Thiocapsa bogorovii: one gene and its partners. The protein of the gene in region 1 interacts with the protein of each later gene in a pairwise test. Links are inferred from orthologs where the notes say so. Each region holds a gene or a part of one and is shown in the gene's direction. Other genes may lie near its edges.

Region 1 (5,157 bases):
GTTGGGCGCTTTCGGCGATTCGATTGGCGGGCCGGCTCGATCCCCCGCTGCCGCATCGCCCTCCCCCGGGATGCGGACCTGCGTCGAGATCTTGGCGACGCCCTCGCCCTGGAGCGATCGAGCCAGGTCCTCGATCAAAAAGCGTGTGCGGGTAAGCCAAGCCGGCGAATCCAGAACAAGCGTCAGGACCTCCCCGGCAAGGGTCGCGTCGCGGCAATGCGCGCGCAACGGATCCGGCAGCCGATTCAGCACCATTCCCAGCAAGGCCAGCTCGCGGTCTCTGTGCTCGAGATGCTTGCGGATCAATCGGTTGGACTGAAGCAATTCGCGGACATGAGCCAGTCTCGGATAAAGCATCGGAGGTAATCCTCGACATGCGAACGGCTGAGCGAAAGCGATCCCGATGGTCGTTCGCGCGGAAAAACGAATCGACCTGGGCCACGATTGTGGCGACAATTAACCTTTGTGCCCAGTGCCCATCCAGTTAGAGAAGCAGCAGAGGGAAGACGATGCGCCACCTCGACCGACGAAAAACCGATCGCGGACAGGCCGTTATAACACTCTTGGCCGTTACCCTGTTCACCGTGGCGGGGGTAGGATTAGGATTCTGGATAGGGCATTACCAAAATCTGACAACACTTGTCGACAACCCCGCTCAACCGGCGCTTGTTCCCCGAGCCTCGCCAGCACCGCTTCCCCCCGTCTCCGATCCCGCAAACTCCGACGACCTCGATGCGATCACCGCCCGCGTCGGCGACATGCAGGCTGAACTCTTCAGGCTCAATGCACTCGGCGAACGACTCGTTCAGATGTCCGGTCTGAACCCCGAAGAATTCGATTTCGAGAATCCGCCTCCGCGAGGCGGTGCCGAAGACGGTCCGGCGCGAGACTTTACGATCCGCGAAATCGCCAGCGAGCTCGGCAGCATGGTTAGTCTGGTTCAGGACCGTCAGCGCAAGCTCGAGGTCATCGAAGACGTCATCATGGAGAAGGGTCTCACGGCTCAGGTGATGCCGTCCGGCTGGCCTGTCCGCGCCGGTTACATCACCTCGAGATTCGGGTTTCGGGTGCATCCCATCAAGAAGAAGCGCCTCTTCCATGAGGGCGTCGACTTCGCAAGTCCGCGAGGTACCGCGATCGTGGCGGTCGCCGACGGTGTCGTCACCTTCAGCGGTCGTAAGGGCGGATACGGGCGCACGGTCGATATTCGGCATGTCAACGGGCTCGTCACACGCTATGCCCACAACCAGGACAATCTTGTCAAAGAGGGGCAGATGGTCCGCCAAGGTCAGAAGATCGCGACGGTCGGATCCTCCGGAACCGCGACTGGCCCGCATGTTCACTTCGAGGTTCTGAAGGACGGAAAGGCGGTCGATCCCTTCCGCTACATCGACCGTCAGCCTCGTCCGGTCGTGGCCGCGACATCCGAGGGTCAACCCGGTTAGATGCCGGCGATCCGTCGAAGGACCGAGCCGGGTGCACGGCGGGGCGGTTTGCGCGGGCTCGCGGCGGTGGCCGAACCTGCGACGGCACCTGCGGCTGTCATTGAATTCCGGTATCATGCCGGGATTTTCCCGACAGGTCTCAAACGTATCCGATGGTCAAGCATCTGCTCAAAAAGGTCTTCGGCAGCCGGAATGACCGGCTCGTCAAGACGCTGCTCAAGTCAGTCGCACGGATCAATGCCCTTGAGCCCGAGCTCGAGCGACTCTCCGATCAAGCCCTCGCCGCGAAGACGACGGAGTTTCGCGAGCGTCTTGCCGCAGGAGCGGATCTCGACAGCCTGATTCCGGAGTCATTCGCGGTCGTGCGCGAGGCATCCAAGCGAACGCTCGGCCTACGTCACTTCGATGTGCAGATGGTCGGCGGTATGGTGCTCAACGACGGTAAGATCGCCGAGATGCGAACCGGCGAGGGCAAGACCCTGGTCGCGACCCTCTCGGCCTACCTCAATGCCCTCCCGAGCAAGGGCGTGCACGTCGTCACCGTCAACGACTATTTGGCACGGCGCGACGCCGCCTGGATGGGGCAGATATACCATTTCCTCGGTCTGACCACCGGCGTGATCAATTCATCGGGCGGTACCGGCCCGGATTCCGCGTCCTTCCTCTTCGATCTGAGCTACGAGCCGCCCGTCGGTCAAGGTTATCGCCACATGCGCCCGGTCTCCCGCAAGGAGACCTATGCCGCGGACATTACCTACGGCACCAACAACGAGTTCGGATTCGACTATCTGCGCGACAACATGGCCTTCGTGGCCGAGCAGCGCGTTCAGCGCGATCCCTTCTACGCGATCGTCGACGAGGTCGACTCCATCCTCATCGACGAGGCGCGCACCCCGCTCATCATCTCGGGTCCCTCCGAAGGGAGCACGGATCTCTACAAGCAGATCGACAAGATCATTCCGCGCCTTACGCGTCAGGCCCCCATCACCAACGAGGAGGGTCAACCCGACTTCGGTCCCGGCGATTATTCGGTCGACGAGAAGGCGCGCCAGGTCTATCTGAGCGAGGAAGGTCACGAGCACGTCGAGCAGATGCTGGTGGAGATCGGACTCCTCGCCGAGGAAGGCGGTCTCTACGACCCCGCCAACATCGTCCTAATGCACCACGTCTATGCCGCGCTGCGTGCGCATGCGCTGTTTCAGAAGAACGTCGAGTACATCGTGCGCGACGGTCAGATCGTCATCGTCGACGAGTTCACCGGGCGCACGATGCCGGGCCGGCGTTGGTCGGAGGGTCTGCATCAGGCGGTGGAGGCCAAGGAAGGGGTCGCCATCCAGCCCGAAAACCAGACGATGGCGTCGATCACCTTTCAGAATCTCTTCCGGCTCTATCCCAAGCTCTCGGGTATGACCGGCACGGCGGATACCGAGGCGTACGAGTTTCAGCAGATCTACGGGCTGGAGGTCGTCGTCATCCCGACCAATCAGCCCATGGTCCGCGAGGATCGGGGCGACCTCGTGTATCTCACGCAAGACGAGAAGTATCAGGCCATCATCGAGGACATCCGCGACTGCGTTGCTCGCGGTCAGCCTGCCCTCGTGGGTACCGCCTCGATCGAGACCTCCGAGCTGATCGATCGTCTGCTCGTCGAGCAGAAGATCCCGCACGAGGTCCTGAACGCCAAGCAGCATGAGCGCGAGGCCGGGATCATCGCCCAGGCCGGCCGTCCCGGTGCCGTCACCATCGCCACCAACATGGCCGGTCGCGGGACCGACATCGTGCTCGGCGGTAATCTGGAGGCCGAGCTCGAAGAGGCCGGTCCCGATGCCGATCGCGACGCCATTCGCGCCGCCTGGAAGGAGCGCCACGCCCAGGTGGTGGCGGCCGGCGGTCTGCATGTCGTCGGCACCGAGCGGCACGAGTCCCGTCGTATCGACAACCAGTTGCGCGGTCGCTCCGGCCGCCAAGGTGACCCGGGCTCCTCGCGTTTCTATTTGTCGCTCGAAGACAACCTGATGCGCATCTTCGCCTCCGATCGCGTCGGCAAGATGATGCAAAAGCTCGGCATGCAGCAGGGCGAGGCGATCGAGCACCCCTGGGTGACCAAGGCGATCGAGAACGCCCAGCGCAAGGTCGAGGGCCGCAACTTCGATATCCGCAAGCAGCTGCTCGAATACGACGACGTCGCCAACGATCAGCGCAAGGTCATCTATCGCCAACGCCGCGAGCTGATGGACAGCGTGGATGTCTCGGATACCGTCACGGCGATGCGCGACGATGCCCTGACGCGCCTGATCAACACCTATGTTCCGCCCGAGAGTCTCGAAGAGCAGTGGGATGTGGAAGGGCTGAGTGTCGCGTTGAACGAGCATTTCGGCGGCGACTGGCCGATCCGCAAGTGGCTCGACGAGGACGACTCGCTCCATGAAGAAACCCTGCGGGCACGCATCCACGATACCCTGATCTCGGCTTACGCCGATCGCGAGAAGCTCATCGGCTCGCCGACCATGCGTCAGATCGAGACCGCGGTGATGCTCCAGACCCTAGACACCCATTGGAAGGACCACCTTGCCGCGATGGACTATCTACGTCAGGGGATCCATCTGCGCGGCTACGCGCAGAAGAACCCCAAGCAGGAGTACAAGCGCGAGGCCTTCGAGATGTTCTCCGCGATGCTCGACAGCATCAAACACGACGTCGTGGCCACTCTCGCCAAACTCCAGGTGCAGACACAGCCCGGTGCAGAGCCGCAGCCTGTCTCCGCGCTCGGAGCGGCGCCCGCTCGGGAACGGGAGTTCGAGTTCAAGCACGAGCGCTTCGAGGGTCTCGGTTCCGCGGGCGATGCGGATCCCGAAGGCCGCGACCGGGCGAGCGCTCGCGGCGCCGAACCTGCGCACGCTCAACCCTATGTCCGCGGCGATCGCAAGGTCGGGCGCAACGAGCCCTGTCCCTGCGGTTCGGGTAAGAAGTACAAGCAATGCCACGGCAAAGCGAGTTGACGGACACCATGACCGCATCCGATCCCGTCGTCCCGGGCCAGTTGCGCGACTTGGTCTGGCATCCCGTCGGCGGTGTGCGTTTGGCTGCCGGGGCGGCCGGTATTCGCTATCAGGGACGGGATGACTTGTTGGTCATGGAACTCGCCCCCGGCAGCCGCTGCGCGGCCGTTTTCACCCGGAACGCCTTCTGCGCCGCGCCCGTGCGGGTCGCCAAGACCCATTTGGGTCAAGCGATGCCCCGCTATCTGTTGATCAACGCGGGTAATGCCAACGCGGGTACGGGTCGGCGCGGGCTGGCGGATGCGGAGTCGAGCTGTGCTGCACTCGCCGCTCTGGGCGACTGTGCCGCGGAGGAGGTCCTGCCCTTCTCCACGGGCGTGATCGGCGAGCATCTGCCGGTCGATCGTATTGCGGCGGCACTGCCCGAGCTGCTCGGCCGATTGGATGCATCGGCATGGCCTGCCGCTGCGCGCGCCATCATGACGACGGATCGGGTGCCCAAGTTGATCTCGCGCACCTTCCAGATCGACGGACGCACCGCGTCGATCACCGGGATCGCCAAAGGCGCCGGGATGATCTGTCCGAACATGGCGACCATGCTCGCCTTCATCGCGACGGATGCGGCCGTGGCACCCGGCGTGCTCGAAGCCTGCTTGGGCTCGGCGGTCACCCGATCATTCAATGCCATCACGGTCGACGGCGATACCTCGACC
Region 2 (4,568 bases), 810 kb from region 1 along the record:
GCACCTCCTCGCCTTGTCGCGCCGCCAGGAGCACGCCGTCCCAGCGCAGCTCGGAGTCGGGCTTGAGGGTTCCAAACTCGGCGAGGATCTCCCCGTGCAGCAGCGGCCATGTCAAGCGCCCTCGGCGTTCGGGGAAGGGTTCGCGCCGAATGTCGAGCTCGGCACGGATCTGAGCGCGCTGACGCAGGTGCTCTACCAAGAGACGCAGCGCCTCGGAATCCCGCTCGAGGACCTCGAGATTATCTGTCTGGCTGGCGATGCTCGCGTCCAACCGGCTGAGGACGGCGGCGCGTTCCTCGCGCGCGGCCTCCAAGCGAAGCCGCGCCGCCTCCTGGCGGCGAGCCAGCTCGATCAGGCGCTCGGCCTCGCGCTCGGCGTCATGGGCCAATCGGGTGAGGCGCTCGACGCGCGTTTGAATGGCCGTGATTCGACGAAGCTGCTCTCTGTTCAAGTACGCGAAATAGGAAAGAATCCGACTTGCTTGGGCAGTATCTTCTTGATTTAAGATTAAGCGTAAGCGGTCGGCCCGCCCCATAACGTAAGCGGTGCGCACCAGGTCCGCCCAGAGTGCGAGCTCCTGCTCAAGCGCAGCGTGCTCTTCGAGATGACGCACCCGCAACGCCTCCGCGACCCGGGTTTGCTCGGCAACGGCTCGCGCCAATTCTCTGCCGGCGACGGCCGCCTCGGCCACCTCCCGCTCCCGCACCTCGAGCTCCGCGATCAAGGCTCGACGGTCCGCGTGCTGCTCGATGAGCTCCCGACCGATCGACTCGACCTGTCGTTGGATCTCCTGAAGGTCGTTCGCGCGCGTCTCGAAGGTGTCGTCGGACGCCGTCTCCAGCGCAGCCGTCGGCGTCGCCAAGGCGCACGCCAAAACGAGGCACGCCAGGGGACGCCCGAACCGGTCGAGCGCTCGGTCACGCCTGTCATCATGCTCGCGGCGGCAAAACCACTCGCGATGTCCTGTTGCGACGGTCCTGGGCACAGCGGTCGAGGGGGGTCCTGATGCGAATCGGTCGCTGGATTATACGCGTCGTCTAAGGCGTGATCGGAAGGCGAGGAGACGACCGGCGGGCGGAGGCTCCGGATTCTCTCTTTTCAGGAGCATGACCGGCGTCTTCCGACGGCCCCGGGGCACCGGCGGCGACCGACATCCACTTCGCACTCCGCCGGAAAAAGTTTATTATTGTATTGTTAATAATTGATGAGACAGGATCCGATGGTGAGCAATTTGAGCCAGCCTTCCCGCCCGGTCCTGAACGACCCGGTCGACGAACGCGAGGAGATCGACCTGTTCGCGGACGATGCCGACATCGAGCGCGCCTCCCGGTCGCTGAAAGCCATGTCGCACCCCTTGCGCCTGAAGATCCTGTGCACCTTGGGCGACCGAGAGGTCAGTGTCCAGGAGATCGTGGACCACGTGGGGACCTCCCAGAGCAACATCTCTCAGCACCTGGCGATTCTTCGCGACAAGGGCATTCTCGCTTCGCGCAAGGATGCGAACCGCGTGTATTACCGGGTCAGCGACGGAAGGACACTCCAGTTGATCGGGATGATGCGCGAGGTCTTCTGCCAGCACGCGCACTGAAGCGAGACGGTGCGGGATGACGCCCGCGTCCCTCCTCCTTATACTTCGCCACCTTAAGTCATCCAGGGCAACCGCGGGCAACTGCAGTCTCGATGCGCTCGGCTCATGGTCGAGGCGTCGGCCGCGCCGTCCGTGAACTCTCGCCCATTCAACGAGATCGCAGAGCGATGCTGCTAGACCAAATCATGGAATTCGTGGGAAACCACTGGTACCTCTTCGTGGCGTTGATCGTCATCTCGGGGTTACTCGCCTACAACATCATCGTGGGCAGTAAAGGGAGCGTCGAGCCCTTGGCCGCGACCGAGATGATCAACCATCAGGATGCGGTGGTGGTCGATGTTCGCCCCGCGGCCGATTTTGCAAAGGGGCATATCATCAATGCCATCAACGTGCCGATGAACGGATTCAAGAATCAGATCGCCACACTGAAGAAGCACAAGGCCAAGCCCATCATCGTCAGCTGCCGATCCGGCGCCCAGTCGTCAATGGCCTGCAGCCAGCTGCGAAAGGAAGGGTTCGAGCAGGTCTTCAACCTGCACGGCGGCATCATGGCATGGGAAGCCGCCAGCCTCCCGCTCACGCGCAAGAAACGCTGAAGCGCACGTCGATCCCGATGGCGGATTCGACGGTGACTCTACCCATCCTCTTACACGATCTTCGATCCAGTCTTCGATAAGGAACCGCAACATGGCCGAGAACGCGCAAAGCAACGAACCCCGTACCCAGCCGGAGCGACAGTTCTCCGTCCAGCGTGTCTATGTCAAAGACGCCTCGTTTGAATCTCCCAACGCACCGGACATCTTCCGCGGCGAATGGAAGCCCAAACATGAGCTCAACGTCAGTACCAAGGTCAATCGCATCCAGGATGACCTTTACGAGGTCGTGCTCTCGGTTACCGTGACGGCGCAGCTCGGGGACAAGACGGCCTTTATCGTCGAGGTGCAGCAAGCGGGTATCTTCGGGATCAGTGGCTTCGGCGAGCAGGAGATGGGCGCGATGGTCGGCGCCTACTGCCCCAACCTGCTCTTCCCCTACGCCCGCGAGGTCGTCTCCGATCTGGTCTCCAAAGGGAGCTTTCCGCAACTCGTTCTGCAACATGTCAATTTCGATGCCCTGTTCGCGCAGCATCAGCAAGAGGCGATGCAGCGCGCCAAGGGCGACGCGGCAGAACCGCCGAGCCAGCATTGAGCGGAAGTATGTCGGGCGATTCCGCGCGGACCGAGTCCGTCCAGCCAGATTCCTCGGGCGCAATCATTGCGGTCCTGGGTGCCGGGTCCTGGGGAACTGCACTCGCCATCCTGTTGTGCCGCAACGGGCACCGCGTGCGGCTGTGGGGTCATGAGGTCGAGCAGATCGAGGCGCTTAGTCGCGACGGCGAGAATCGTCTCTTCCTGCCGGGAGTTCCCCTCCCTAGGGGCTTGGCCGCGACAGCCTCCCTGGACGAGGCACTTGGCGGGGCGACCGACTGCCTGATCGTCGTCCCGAGCCACGCCTTCCGACGAGTGGTGGAGAATACCGCGCGACGACTGCCCGAAACCATGGGCGTCGCTTGGGCGACCAAGGGTCTGGACCCCGCAACCGGGGAGTTGCTCCACGCTGTGGCACAGGAGAGTCTCGGCGCCCGGTCACTCGCGGTCGTGTCCGGCCCCAGCTTTGCTCAGGAAGTGGCGCACGGTCTCCCGACTGCCGTAACGGTCGCCTCGGCCGACGTCGCGTTCGCGGAGCAGGTTGCGCTGCGACTTCACGGGGATCGCTTTCGCGCCTACACCAGCTCGGACATGGTCGGTGTCGAGGTCTGCGGAGCCGCGAAGAATGTCCTCGCGATCGCCACCGGGATCGCCGATGGTCTCGGGTTCGGTGCGAATACCCGCGCTGCGCTCATCACGCGCGGTCTCGCCGAGTTAATTCGCATCGGTACCGCCTTGGGCGGACGCAAGGAGACCTTCATGGGTCTCGCCGGCATCGGCGACCTGGTCCTGACCTGCACGGACAATCAGTCCAGGAACCGGCGAATGGGCCTTGCGCTCGCGGCCGGGGCGAGTCTGAAGGACGCACAGGCCAACATCGGTCAAGAGGTCGAAGGCGTCGTGACCGCGCTTGCCATGCATCGGCTCGCATCACGCTTGGGCATCGATATGCCGATCAGCGAGCAGGTCTACCGAGTGCTCTACGAAGGTGCCTCGCCCGAGAGCGCAACCCGCGCCCTGCTCGAGCGCGAGCCGAAGGCCGAGTTCGGCTAGACCGCCTGAGGCGTGGTCTGTGTCGTCGCTGCCCTTGGCCGCCCTCATGACAGGCGGCTCACATCGGAAGGCCGATCGCTTGATCGTTGACGGCGTCTGCCTTGGACGGCAGTCAAGCCTATCGCTGAACAGCTCCCTCGAACCCGGTTTGACGCCATGCCTCGAACGCGACGACGGCAACGGCATTCGAGAGGTTGAGGCTGCGATTGCCGGGTCGCATCGGGATATAGAGGCGTTGCTCGTGCGGGAGGGTATCGAGGACGGCTTGCGGCAGGCCTCGCGTTTCCGGGCCGAACAGAAATGCGTCGCCGGCTTGGTAGTGCGGGGTCGTATAGAGAGTCGAGCCTCGGGTCGTAAGCGCGAAGAGCCGCTGGGGAAGACGCATCCCTAAACAGGTCTCCAAGGTTGGATAGACCTCGACCTCGGCCCATTCCCGGTAATCGAGCCCGGCGCGCCTGAGCAGACGATCCTCGAGCGCGAACCCGAGAGGCTCGATGAGGTTAAGTCTCAGACCACCGTTCGCGCAGAGGCGCATGGCATTACCGGTATTGGGCGGGATCTCGGGCTCGTAGAGGATGACATCAAACATCGCGGATCCAGGTCAGTCGGGCGTGGGCGAGCAAGCCGATCGCGGTCGGAAACGACGGACCGAAGAGCGGGTTCGGCGGTTGACCGAGACGTCTCGCTGCATGCTATATTAAGGTTTGGGAAAGTTCTAACATCGCCGCACCAAGGCGGCC
Region 3 (4,712 bases), 3.1 Mb from region 1 along the record:
TCGTTCAGACGCGTGATCAGCACGGGACGGCCGTCGAGGGTCACGGCGCCCAGCGCGAGTGCCGGGCCGGCGTCCAAGCGCCACCCGCGCGACAACTGACCGCCGATGCGATCCTGCACGCTGTAGCCCTTGCCGTCGAAGTCGAGCCAAAGCTCGCGATCTAGGCGCAGACGGTCCCGTCCCGGATCCGGATCCCCGCGGGCCTGCTCGGCCAGGCGCAGAACCGCGCCCGGCTCAGCCCGATAGACCGGCAGGCGCGACCACTCCTCGGGGATCCCGGTTTGGCGCGGATCCACCGCATCGAGACCGGAGGGCTCGACCCGCCGCAGCGCGGGCTCCGCGGCGAAGGCCCAGATCTCGCGCTCCGGCCAGGGTGCGCCGGTCTCGGGACGCGACAGCTCGGACACGTCGCCCTGGTGATGAGCCATGACATCGACCACCCAGCGCCCGGGGCGGACCTGCACCCGCAGCATCCCGTCCTCTTCGATTCGTGCCGGCAAGGGGCTGTCGATCCGCAACGGGATCCCGCCGGGCAACAGCACGGGGCCCAGCCGCACCTCGCGCGCACCGCCGGACACCTCGAGCCGAAGCCGGGTCAGGACCTCGAGCGGCAGACTGTCTTGGATGCGCCGATAGACCTCCAGGCTCAGACGATCGCCCGAGCGCTCGGTCTCGGACCCCGCGGGGTCACCGAGCCAGAGACGGTTGGTCCGGTCCAATCGCGGCGTCGGCACCGCGCGGCCGTCGCGCACCAATTCGACCAGCCCGACCATGGGCGGGATCAGGAGCGCGTCCGGCGGACGGTCCCAGACGAAGCGTCCGGTGACGCGGTGGATCCCGGTCGCGAGTGTCGCCGTTGGCCGGCCGTCACGCTGGACTACTGCGACTGCGGCCCCGTCGACCTCGACTCCGAGCGGCCAGGCATCCGCGCCGCCCGGCAGCGGAACCGCGGACTCGGCAAAGACCTCCCAGACCTGCGCGAAGATCCCGCCCGCGCCGCTCAGCGCCAGCTCCAGCCGCCCGGGCCAGGCGCAGAGGCGTGCGCCGTCGGCCGGATCAATCGGACAGTCGCGTTGATCCTGCCCTTCGGGACCGCCTTCCAGAACCCAGGGGATCCAAGGCTGCAACGCCGCGGGGATGTTCGGTGAGGAACTGGGTCCGGAGCCGAGCGGCCCGGAATCCTCCGCAACGGCATCGATCTGCGCCCGCAAGGGCGCCGACAGGATCAAGAGAAGCAGCAGCAGATGTCGCAGAATGTTCGGCATATTGTCACAAGAAAGTAAGGGTCTTTCTGTAGATTGCTCCGTGCCATTCGGGAAGCGCCAGACACCTCGGTCGCCCCCGGAACGGTCCGCCGGCCCCGTCCATCCAGGGCCAACTATGACGAGAAGTAGAGAGAAGGCAAGTGAAACACCGACATCTGATCCTCAGTCTGTCCGCCACCGCGTTGCTTGCAGCAGCGACATCGGCAAGCGCGGCGCTGCCGAAGTATGTGTTCTTCTTCCTCGGCGACGGCATGTCGAATACCCAGATCCAAGCCACCGAGGCCTATTTGACGACCATCAACGGCGGGGAGGCGACGGTCGCGGAAGACCTCATGCGCCCAGAGAACCGGCTCAACATGACCAAAATGCCCGTTGCGGGCATGCAGACGACCTATGATGCCTACGCCTTGATGACGGACTCGGCATCCTCGGCGACGGCCTTCGCGAGTGGGCTCAAGACCAAGAGCGGCGTGATCAACATGGACCCCGAGACGCAATCGGTCTGTTACAAGAGCATCGCCGAGCTCGCCCACGAAAGCGGCAGGAAGGTCGGGGTGATCAGCAGCGTCTCTCTGAATCACGCAACACCGGCCACCTATTACGCCAGCGTGACGAATCGCGGCTTGATGAACAACATCGCGACTCAGCTGGCCGAGAGCGGGTACGAGTTTTTCGGCGGCGGCGGTTTGGTCGCACCGGAGGGACCAGCGCGCTCGGGCGATACCGACAATAATATTTGGAATCTGCTGAGCGCCAACGGCTACACGGTCCTCAACGACCGCTCGTCCATCTTGTCGCTCAAGACTCAACCGATGGACAAGGTGGTCGCGATCAACCCCACACTCGATCGCAGCTCTGCCATGCCGTACGCCATCGACCGCCCGGAGGGCAATCTCTCGCTGAAGGAGATGGTCGAGGTCGCGATCGCCAATCTCGAAGATCGCCCGAAGAAACGCTGGGACAAGGAGCGCGGCTCGGCCCGCAAAGGCTTCTTCCTGATGGTCGAAGGCGGCAAGATCGACTGGGCCGGCCATGCGAACGACGCGGTCGCCAATATCGGCGACATCTTGGATTTCGACGCCGCGGTCGGGGTCGCCATCGAGTTCGCCAGCCGGCATCCGAACGAAACCCTCATCGTCGTCACGGGCGATCACGAGACCGGCGGCATGACCGTCGGCCATGCGACGACCGCCTATACGGCCTATTACGATCGTTTGCTCGGTCAGAAGAACAGCTACGAGCACTTCCAAGCGAACCAATGGGCCGAGCACAAGGCCGCCAACAGCGAGAGCATCTGCGCGGGCGACGGCTGGCAGGCATCGAACAACCTCGAGCAGGATACGGTCATGCTCGGACTCATCGCCGATGTCTTCGGCCTCGATTGGGCAGATCTGAACACCTATCAGAAGGAGAAGCTCGAAGACGCCTATGACAAGTCCATGTGCGGCGCCGATGACAACAGCACGGACGAGAACAAGCTCCTCTACGGCGGCTACGAGCCGGTCATCGTCACCATCACCCATCTGCTCAACGAGCGCGCCAGCATCGGCTGGACGTCCTACTCCCACACCGGCGTACCCGTACCCCTGTACGCACAGGGATGGGCTGCCGAGCGCTTGGCGGGCTTCTACGACAACACGGACATCGCCAAGCGCCTCGCCAAGATCATGCGTTTGCCCGAGATGCCGGTCACGAAAACATGCCCTTGATCGCAACGACGGGTTAGATCGAACCCGCCGCGCCCCGGCGCCGCCTTCGCGGCGCCTTTTTCGTGTTTCAGATCCTTGTATTCGAGGTATCGCTCCGTGTCGAGAATAGGTCGCGAATGGCTCTTTGCCGCGGTCATCGCCGTCGTCTGCATCCTCCTGTTCAACCTGGATTTGGCACCGCCAGGCCCGCCGGCCGAGCGCGGACTTCATGCGCGTGGACTGATCGTCGACGTCGACAACAGTCGCGTCCGCACGAACCTCATCATCAAGACCGAGGCCCAGGTCTTGTCCGTCCGATTGCTCGACGGACCGGCCAAAGGCGAGGAGATCGCCGTCACCAACATGCTCACCGGCAAGCTGGAACTCGACGAATTCTACGAAACGGGCTCGGTCATCCTGGTCGAATACGATCTCCTCGACGGGCAGCCGGCCCACGGCATGGCCCGCGGTCACTATCGACTACAGATGCAGTTGCTGCTCATCGGCTGCTTCGTGGCTCTGCTGATCGGAGTTGCCGGGGTCACCGGACTGAAGGCCGCACTCTCCTTTGTCTTTGCGGCACTGGTTCTCTGGAAGCTCTATTTCCCGCTTCTGCTCCTCGGCTATCCGCCGATCCCGACCGGTCTTGCTGTGGTCGCCGTCTTGACCGGCGTCGTGACCTTCTCGGTCGGCGGACTGACCAGACGCGGCATCGCGACCTTTTCGGGATCCATGCTCGGCGTCTTGCTGACCTGCGGCCTCGCCGTCTGGTTCGCGCATGCATTCAACCTGCACGGCGCCATCCGCCCCTTCGCAGAGTCGCTTCTCTACTCGGGCTATTACGAGTTGCGACTCACCGATATCTTCATCGCCAGTGTCTTCATCGCCTCATCGGGCGCGGTCATGGATTTGGCGATGGACATCGCCGCAAGCATGGAGGAGATCAAGCTGAGTCAACCGGATATCGGCGTGTTGGAGCATATCGCGTCGGGGCTGCGCGTCGGTCGCGCAGTCATCGGTACCATGACGACCACGCTGCTGCTCGCCTATTCGAGCAGTCACATCTGCATGTTCCTGCTCTTCATGGCCAAAGGCCTGCCGGCGGAGAACATCCTCAACGCGCCCTTCGTCGCCGCCGAGACACTCAACATCCTGGTCGGTAGCTTCGGGCTCATCACGGTCGCTCCCTTCACCGCCTTGATTGCCGGGCTGCTTTATCAAACGAAGCTCGGGCCGGCAAAGCTCGGGCTGGCGAGTTGGATCCGGCTGGTCTCCCGAAACGAAACGGCCTGATCCAAACCGAACCTCACCGGGATCAAGGGTATCTCCGAAGCCAAACGCACACTGAAAACGATTCCTAGCGCTCCGGACGCGGTTAAGCCCACGCCAAACACAACCCTTCGCAGAACCGTCACCTAATCATCACGTCGCCGTCACGGATTTGGCAGACACTTTCGGGACAATCTTACTCGGTCGATTCATCACACCCGACCATCACACCCGACACGGTCCGACCTGGAGGTTTTTTTCTCATGCAAATCTCATCTCTACTCAAGACAGTCGCGATCGCCGGGGGCCTTTCGGCCGCCGCCTTCTCGCCCGCCGTCTTTGCCGACGTCAAGCTCATGGGCTCGGGCGCGAGCTTTCCGGCACCCATCTACGCCAAATGGTTCAAGGATTTCAGTGCCGCGAACAAGGGCGTGCGGGTCGACTACCAGTCCAAGGGCAGCGGCGCCGGCATCCAGGATTTCGTCAACCA
Region 4 (4,455 bases), 2.5 Mb from region 1 along the record:
TGAATCCGACCCCGTAGGTTGTGCTGACGATAGGAAGCGCAACGGCCGCCGACCGTTTGTCGTGCCTCCGCGGCACGGCACAATCGCGGATGCCGTTCCGTGTCGATCACGACAACGACAACGTCGGCAGCTCCACAGAGCGCCGAATTCCATGCATTGCTCGCGCTCCGCACCGCTAACGCCGCCCGGCGAGCCCCACCCACCAGCAGGTCATCCCTCATGTCGACAGCCCGGCCGTTTCGACGGCACCTTGCCTATCTCGATTGGCTCTATAACCCCTTCAAATCATGGGACGTGACCCGCGTTTACGACCTCTTGTCGACCGACCTGGCCACCGAAAACGGGCTCTATCTCAACCTGGGCTACTGGAGCGCGGAGCAGAGTCTGGACGATGCGTGCCAGGCGCTGGCCGCCTTGGTCGCGGAGCGCGCATCGATGGGGCCCGGCGATCGGGTGCTGGACGTCGGCTTCGGTTTCGCCGACCAGGACATCTACTGGCTTCGGACCTATGGACCCGATCACATCCAGGGACTGAACATCACCGCTTCCCAGGTGGCCGTCGCACGCGGGCGGGTCAAAGACCTCGGGCTGGAAGAGCGCATCGATCTGCGCGAAGGTTCGGCCACGGACATGCCGCTGCCGTCGAATTCAGTCGACAAGGTCGTCGCCCTCGAGTGCGCCTTCCACTTCAAGACCCGCGAACGCTTTTTCGAGGAGGCCTTCCGTGTCCTGCGCCCGGGCGGCCGATTGGTCACGGCCGATATCATCCCTACGCCCCTTTCCGAGGATTGGCGTACCCGCCTGAAACAACGTTGGTCCTGGCGGCTGGTCGCGAGCAAGTTCGCCATCCCCGCCGAAAACGTCTACACCCGCGAGCGCTACGCAGAAAAGCTCGAGGCCTGCGGCTTCGGAGATGTCGAGGTCGCCTCCATCCGCGATCGCGTCTACACCCCTCTGCACGACTACCTCTCGAGACACCCGGAAACGCTCGACCGACTCCACCCCGCAACCCGACTCCCGGCACGACTTGCACTCGGCATGAGCGCCGAGAGCGTCTACGGCGGTCTGGACTATGTGCTCGCCGCCGCCTCTAAACCGCGCCTTTTGTGACCTACGCGGTTTTACCGGTGACGACCCTCACGACGACCAAGCGACTTAAACCTGGCGCGGTTTTGAGAACGAAGAAGGGCAAAATGCTTTCAATCTCCTAAACCGCGTCGACTGAAACGGTCCAGAAACCATCCAAGGCCGACCTCGGGCGACGAGCAAGCAGAGAAACTCGGACGCGGTTTAGTAGAGGAAGGGCACGAGCTTCTTCACCCCCTTCGCATACTCCGCATACTCCGGATGACGTTCGGTCAGCCAGCCTTCTTCCTTGCTGGCCTTGTAGTCGAAGAAGAAGAAGCCGAGGACCAGGATCGCGAGGTGGGAGATGCTGAGGGTGAAAAGCACCCAGCCCGCCGCCGCGAAGAGCTGGCTGCTGTAGAGCGGATGGCGAACGAGGGCGTAGACGCCGTGCTTGACCAGCTGGCTGTGATCGACCGGGTAGGGCAGGGGGGTTAGATACTCGCGGATATGGACCGAGCCGAAACCGCCGAGGACGAGGGCGACTGTCCAAAAGGCGATCAGCGCCGGCCAGCGCAAGGGCGCAAGGGTATCCATAAGCGCCGGGGTCGCGAGCGGGTTCCAGGCCGGGGTGAAGATAAAGGCAAAGAAGAGCACGAACTGCAGCACGACGAGATATTCGCCGCGGTGGCCCTTCAGGAAGGAGAAACGGGTCATGTCGGGGTCCTTGTCGGAGGTTGAGCGCCGGCGACCGTCGGTCGGGTCGCTATGACCGGCATTGTCTGACATCCGCGTACGTTGTGCCGAGCGTTGCGAGGCACAACGGCCGAGGCTCGGGTGCCGACTTGCAACGATGGCCGGCAACGCGCCATTCGGCGCCCCTTCGACGCAAGGTGCCCGCACGGGTGCTTTCCGGTACACTTCCGCAGTTTGAGTCAAGCCCCAACATGCGATCCCTGCCGTGCCGACATCGAGCGATCCCCGATTGTTGACCTTTACCTGGCCGGTGCGGGTCTACTACGAAGACACCGACGCCGGCGGTGTCGTCTTCTATGCCAATTATCTGAAGTTCCTGGAGCGAGCGCGCACGGAATGGTTGCGCGCCGTTGGGCAGGAGCAAAGTGCCTTGCGCGCGCGTCACGGCATCGTCTTCGCCGTGCGTCGCATTGCGATCGACTATCTTGCACCCGCACGTCTCGATGACTGCTTGAGCGTGACCTCCCGTCTGGTGCGGCCGGGCGGTGCGAGTCTGGAGTTCGACCAGCAGGTGATTCGCGACGAGGACGGTGCCTGTTGTTGCCGAGCTTCCGTCAGGATCGCCTGCATCGATGCCGGTACCTTGCGCGTCGCGCGCCTGCCCGGCGATCTCTTGTCCGAGTTGTTGCCCTTTGCGAGCGGTCCAGCGGAGCCCGTGTCATGACGTCCGATCTGTCGATGTTCAACCTGATTCTCCAGGCTAGTTTGGTGGTGCAGTTGGTCCTGCTGGTGCTCGTCATCGCCTCTGTGACCTCTTGGACCATGATCCTGGACCGCGGGCGCGTGCTCTCCAAGGCACGCAAAAGCGCCAATGCCTTCGAAGAGCGCTTCTGGTCCGGCGGAGATCTCAGTGCGCTCTACAAGGATCTGAGCGAGAACCGCAAGGGCGAACATGGTCTGCCGTCCATCTTTCGCGCCGGATTCAAGGAATACGTGCGGCTGCGCAAGATCGAGGGCAACGACCTGATGGCTGTCCTGCAGGGTAGCGAGCGCTCGATGCGCGTCGCCCTCAGCCGCGAGATGGATCGCCTGGAGACCAGCCTGACCTTCCTGGCGACGGTCGGTTCGACCAGCCCCTATATCGGTCTGTTCGGGACCGTCTGGGGCATCATGCATGCCTTCCATGCGCTGGGGAACGTGGAGCAGGCCACCCTCGCGCTCGTCGCGCCGGGCATCTCGGAGGCCCTGGTCGCCACCGCGATCGGTCTCTTCGCGGCCATCCCCGCCGTTATCGCCTACAACAGGTACGCCTATCAGGTCGAGCGTCTCAACAGCCGCTACGAGGAGTTCATGGAAGAGTTCTCGACCCTGCTGCAGCGCCAAGGCCGCAACTGAGCGTTCGAGGACCCCGTTAGATGCTCAAGCGCACCCGTTCCAGACAGCGCCGCCGGCCGATGGCCGAGATCAACGTTGTGCCCTACATCGACGTGATGCTGGTGCTGCTCGTCATCTTCATGGTCACGGCGCCCTTGATCACCCAGGGTGTGAAGGTGGCGTTGCCGCAGGAAAAGGCCGGCGGGATCCCAAGCCCGACGACCGAGTCGCTGATCATTACGGTCGATGAGTTCGGCGACTATTACATCGATATCGGAGATGAGAAGAACGCCCCGGCCAGCGAGCAAATCCTGTTCGACCGCATTCGTGTCGTGCTCGAATACAGGCCCGAAACGCCGATCCTGGTGCGGGCGGACCACCGGGTCGACTACGGGCGTGTGGTTCGTGCCATGGTCGTCGCTCAGGCGGCAGGCGCTCCGGAGGTCGGTTTGGTGACGGTGCCGCCGGAGCGCCGCGAGCCCTAGCGCTGCGGCCCGAGCCCCGACATGTGGCACATCCTGAGGCAAAACCCGGGGGCCTTCTATTGGTCGCTGGGTCTGCATGTCTTTTTCGCCCTGCTTTTCTTCGTGGGCGTGAAGATCGACCGGCCGATCACGGAGGCGGGGAGCAAGCCGCGCGTGGTTCAGGCGACCGTCGTGAGCGATGCCGCGCTCGAGGCGATGGTCGCGCAGTTTCAGGCCGAGCAGGCGCGCCGTCCGGCCGGGCCCGAGATCAGTCCCGAGGTCGGCACGGAGATCATTCCGCAAGCGCAGGAGCCGCCTGATGCTGTGACGCTTGAAGACCTGAGCGCGGCTGAGGCCGCCCGGCTCGAGACCGAGCGGCTCGAGGCGGAGGCGGTCGACGCGGAGCGTCAGGCCGACGCCGAACGCGAGGAGGCGCAGCGTCTTGCAGAGGCGGCTCGCGCCGCCGCCGAAGCCGAGCGCCTGGCAGCCGAGGCCGAAGCTGCTGCAGCCGAGGCCGAAGCGCGCCGCCAGCTGGAGATCGACCGCATGGCCGAGGCCCAGCGCCGAGCGCAGGCCGAACGAGAGGCGGAGGAGGCCGCTGCGAGGGCCGAGGCCGAACGGCGCGCAGAGGCCGAGCGACGTGCAGAGGCCGCACGACGCGCCGAGGCCGAGCGTCTGGCCGCCGAGGCCGCAGCCGCCAAGGCCGAGGCGGAGCGTCTCGCCGAAGAGAAACGTCTTGCCGCGGAGGCCGCGGCACGGGCCGAGGCACAACGGCGATCCGAGGCGGCACGCGCTGAAGACGAACGCCGCGCGAGGGTTGAGGCCGAGCGCCGTGCCGAGATCGAGCGTCGTGCGG

What was found.
Region 2: the proteins of secA (region 1) and secB interact in binary tests that used the Escherichia coli proteins (3 or more experiments, as listed by UniProt). The link is inferred for Thiocapsa bogorovii from one-to-one orthologs.
Region 3: the proteins of secA (region 1) and LT988_RS22900 interact in binary tests that used the Escherichia coli proteins (3 or more experiments, as listed by UniProt). The link is inferred for Thiocapsa bogorovii from one-to-one orthologs.
Region 4: the proteins of secA (region 1) and ybgC interact in binary tests that used the Escherichia coli proteins (3 or more experiments, as listed by UniProt). The link is inferred for Thiocapsa bogorovii from one-to-one orthologs.

The regions. Positions count from the first base shown.
Region 1 is NZ_CP089309.1:2,023,185-2,028,341, reverse strand. The notes cover bases 1,252-4,644. They hold secA (preprotein translocase subunit SecA), read left to right. Parts: upstream 1,252-1,597; coding sequence 1,598-4,444; downstream 4,445-4,644. Other genes in these bases: argJ (bifunctional glutamate N-acetyltransferase/amino-acid acetyltransferase ArgJ), read left to right, coding at 4,453-4,644; LT988_RS09200 (M23 family metallopeptidase), read left to right, coding at 1,252-1,445. Also shown: LT988_RS09205 (DciA family protein), read right to left, coding at 1-357; more of LT988_RS09200, read left to right, coding at 759-1,251; more of argJ, read left to right, coding at 4,645-5,157. UniProt on the Escherichia coli protein: Required for protein export, interacts with the SecYEG preprotein conducting channel.
Region 2 is NZ_CP089309.1:2,833,904-2,838,471, reverse strand. What follows is about bases 1,222-4,025. They hold secB (protein-export chaperone SecB), read left to right. Parts: upstream 1,222-2,275; coding sequence 2,276-2,776; downstream 2,777-4,025. Other genes in these bases: LT988_RS12830 (tRNA (cytidine(34)-2'-O)-methyltransferase), read right to left, coding at 3,947-4,025; LT988_RS12835 (NAD(P)H-dependent glycerol-3-phosphate dehydrogenase), read left to right, coding at 2,785-3,828; LT988_RS12845 (rhodanese-like domain-containing protein), read left to right, coding at 1,756-2,184; LT988_RS12850 (ArsR/SmtB family transcription factor), read left to right, coding at 1,222-1,588. Also shown: LT988_RS12855 (murein hydrolase activator EnvC family protein), read right to left, coding at 1-862; more of LT988_RS12850, read left to right, coding at 1,220-1,221; more of LT988_RS12830, read right to left, coding at 4,026-4,417. UniProt on the Escherichia coli protein: One of the proteins required for the normal export of some preproteins out of the cell cytoplasm. It is a molecular chaperone that binds to a subset of precursor proteins, maintaining them in a translocation-competent state.
Region 3 is NZ_CP089309.1:5,133,053-5,137,764, reverse strand. What follows is about bases 742-3,689. They hold LT988_RS22900 (alkaline phosphatase), read left to right. Parts: upstream 742-1,405; coding sequence 1,406-2,974; downstream 2,975-3,689. Other genes in these bases: LT988_RS22895 (YibE/F family protein), read left to right, coding at 3,071-3,689; LT988_RS22905 (hypothetical protein), read right to left, coding at 742-1,265. Also shown: more of LT988_RS22905, read right to left, coding at 1-741; more of LT988_RS22895, read left to right, coding at 3,690-4,246; phosphate ABC transporter substrate-binding protein PstS, read left to right, coding at 4,486-4,712.
Region 4 is NZ_CP089309.1:4,532,545-4,536,999, forward strand. Bases 1,065-3,755 are described here. They hold ybgC (tol-pal system-associated acyl-CoA thioesterase), read left to right. Parts: upstream 1,065-2,026; coding sequence 2,027-2,485; downstream 2,486-3,755. Other genes in these bases: LT988_RS20090 (methyltransferase domain-containing protein), read left to right, coding at 1,065-1,110; LT988_RS20095 (methyltransferase family protein), read right to left, coding at 1,291-1,782; tolQ (protein TolQ), read left to right, coding at 2,482-3,156; tolR (protein TolR), read left to right, coding at 3,177-3,620; tolA (cell envelope integrity protein TolA), read left to right, coding at 3,642-3,755. In the rest of the region: LT988_RS20085 (thioredoxin domain-containing protein), read left to right, coding at 1-17; more of LT988_RS20090, read left to right, coding at 220-1,064; more of tolA, read left to right, coding at 3,756-4,455.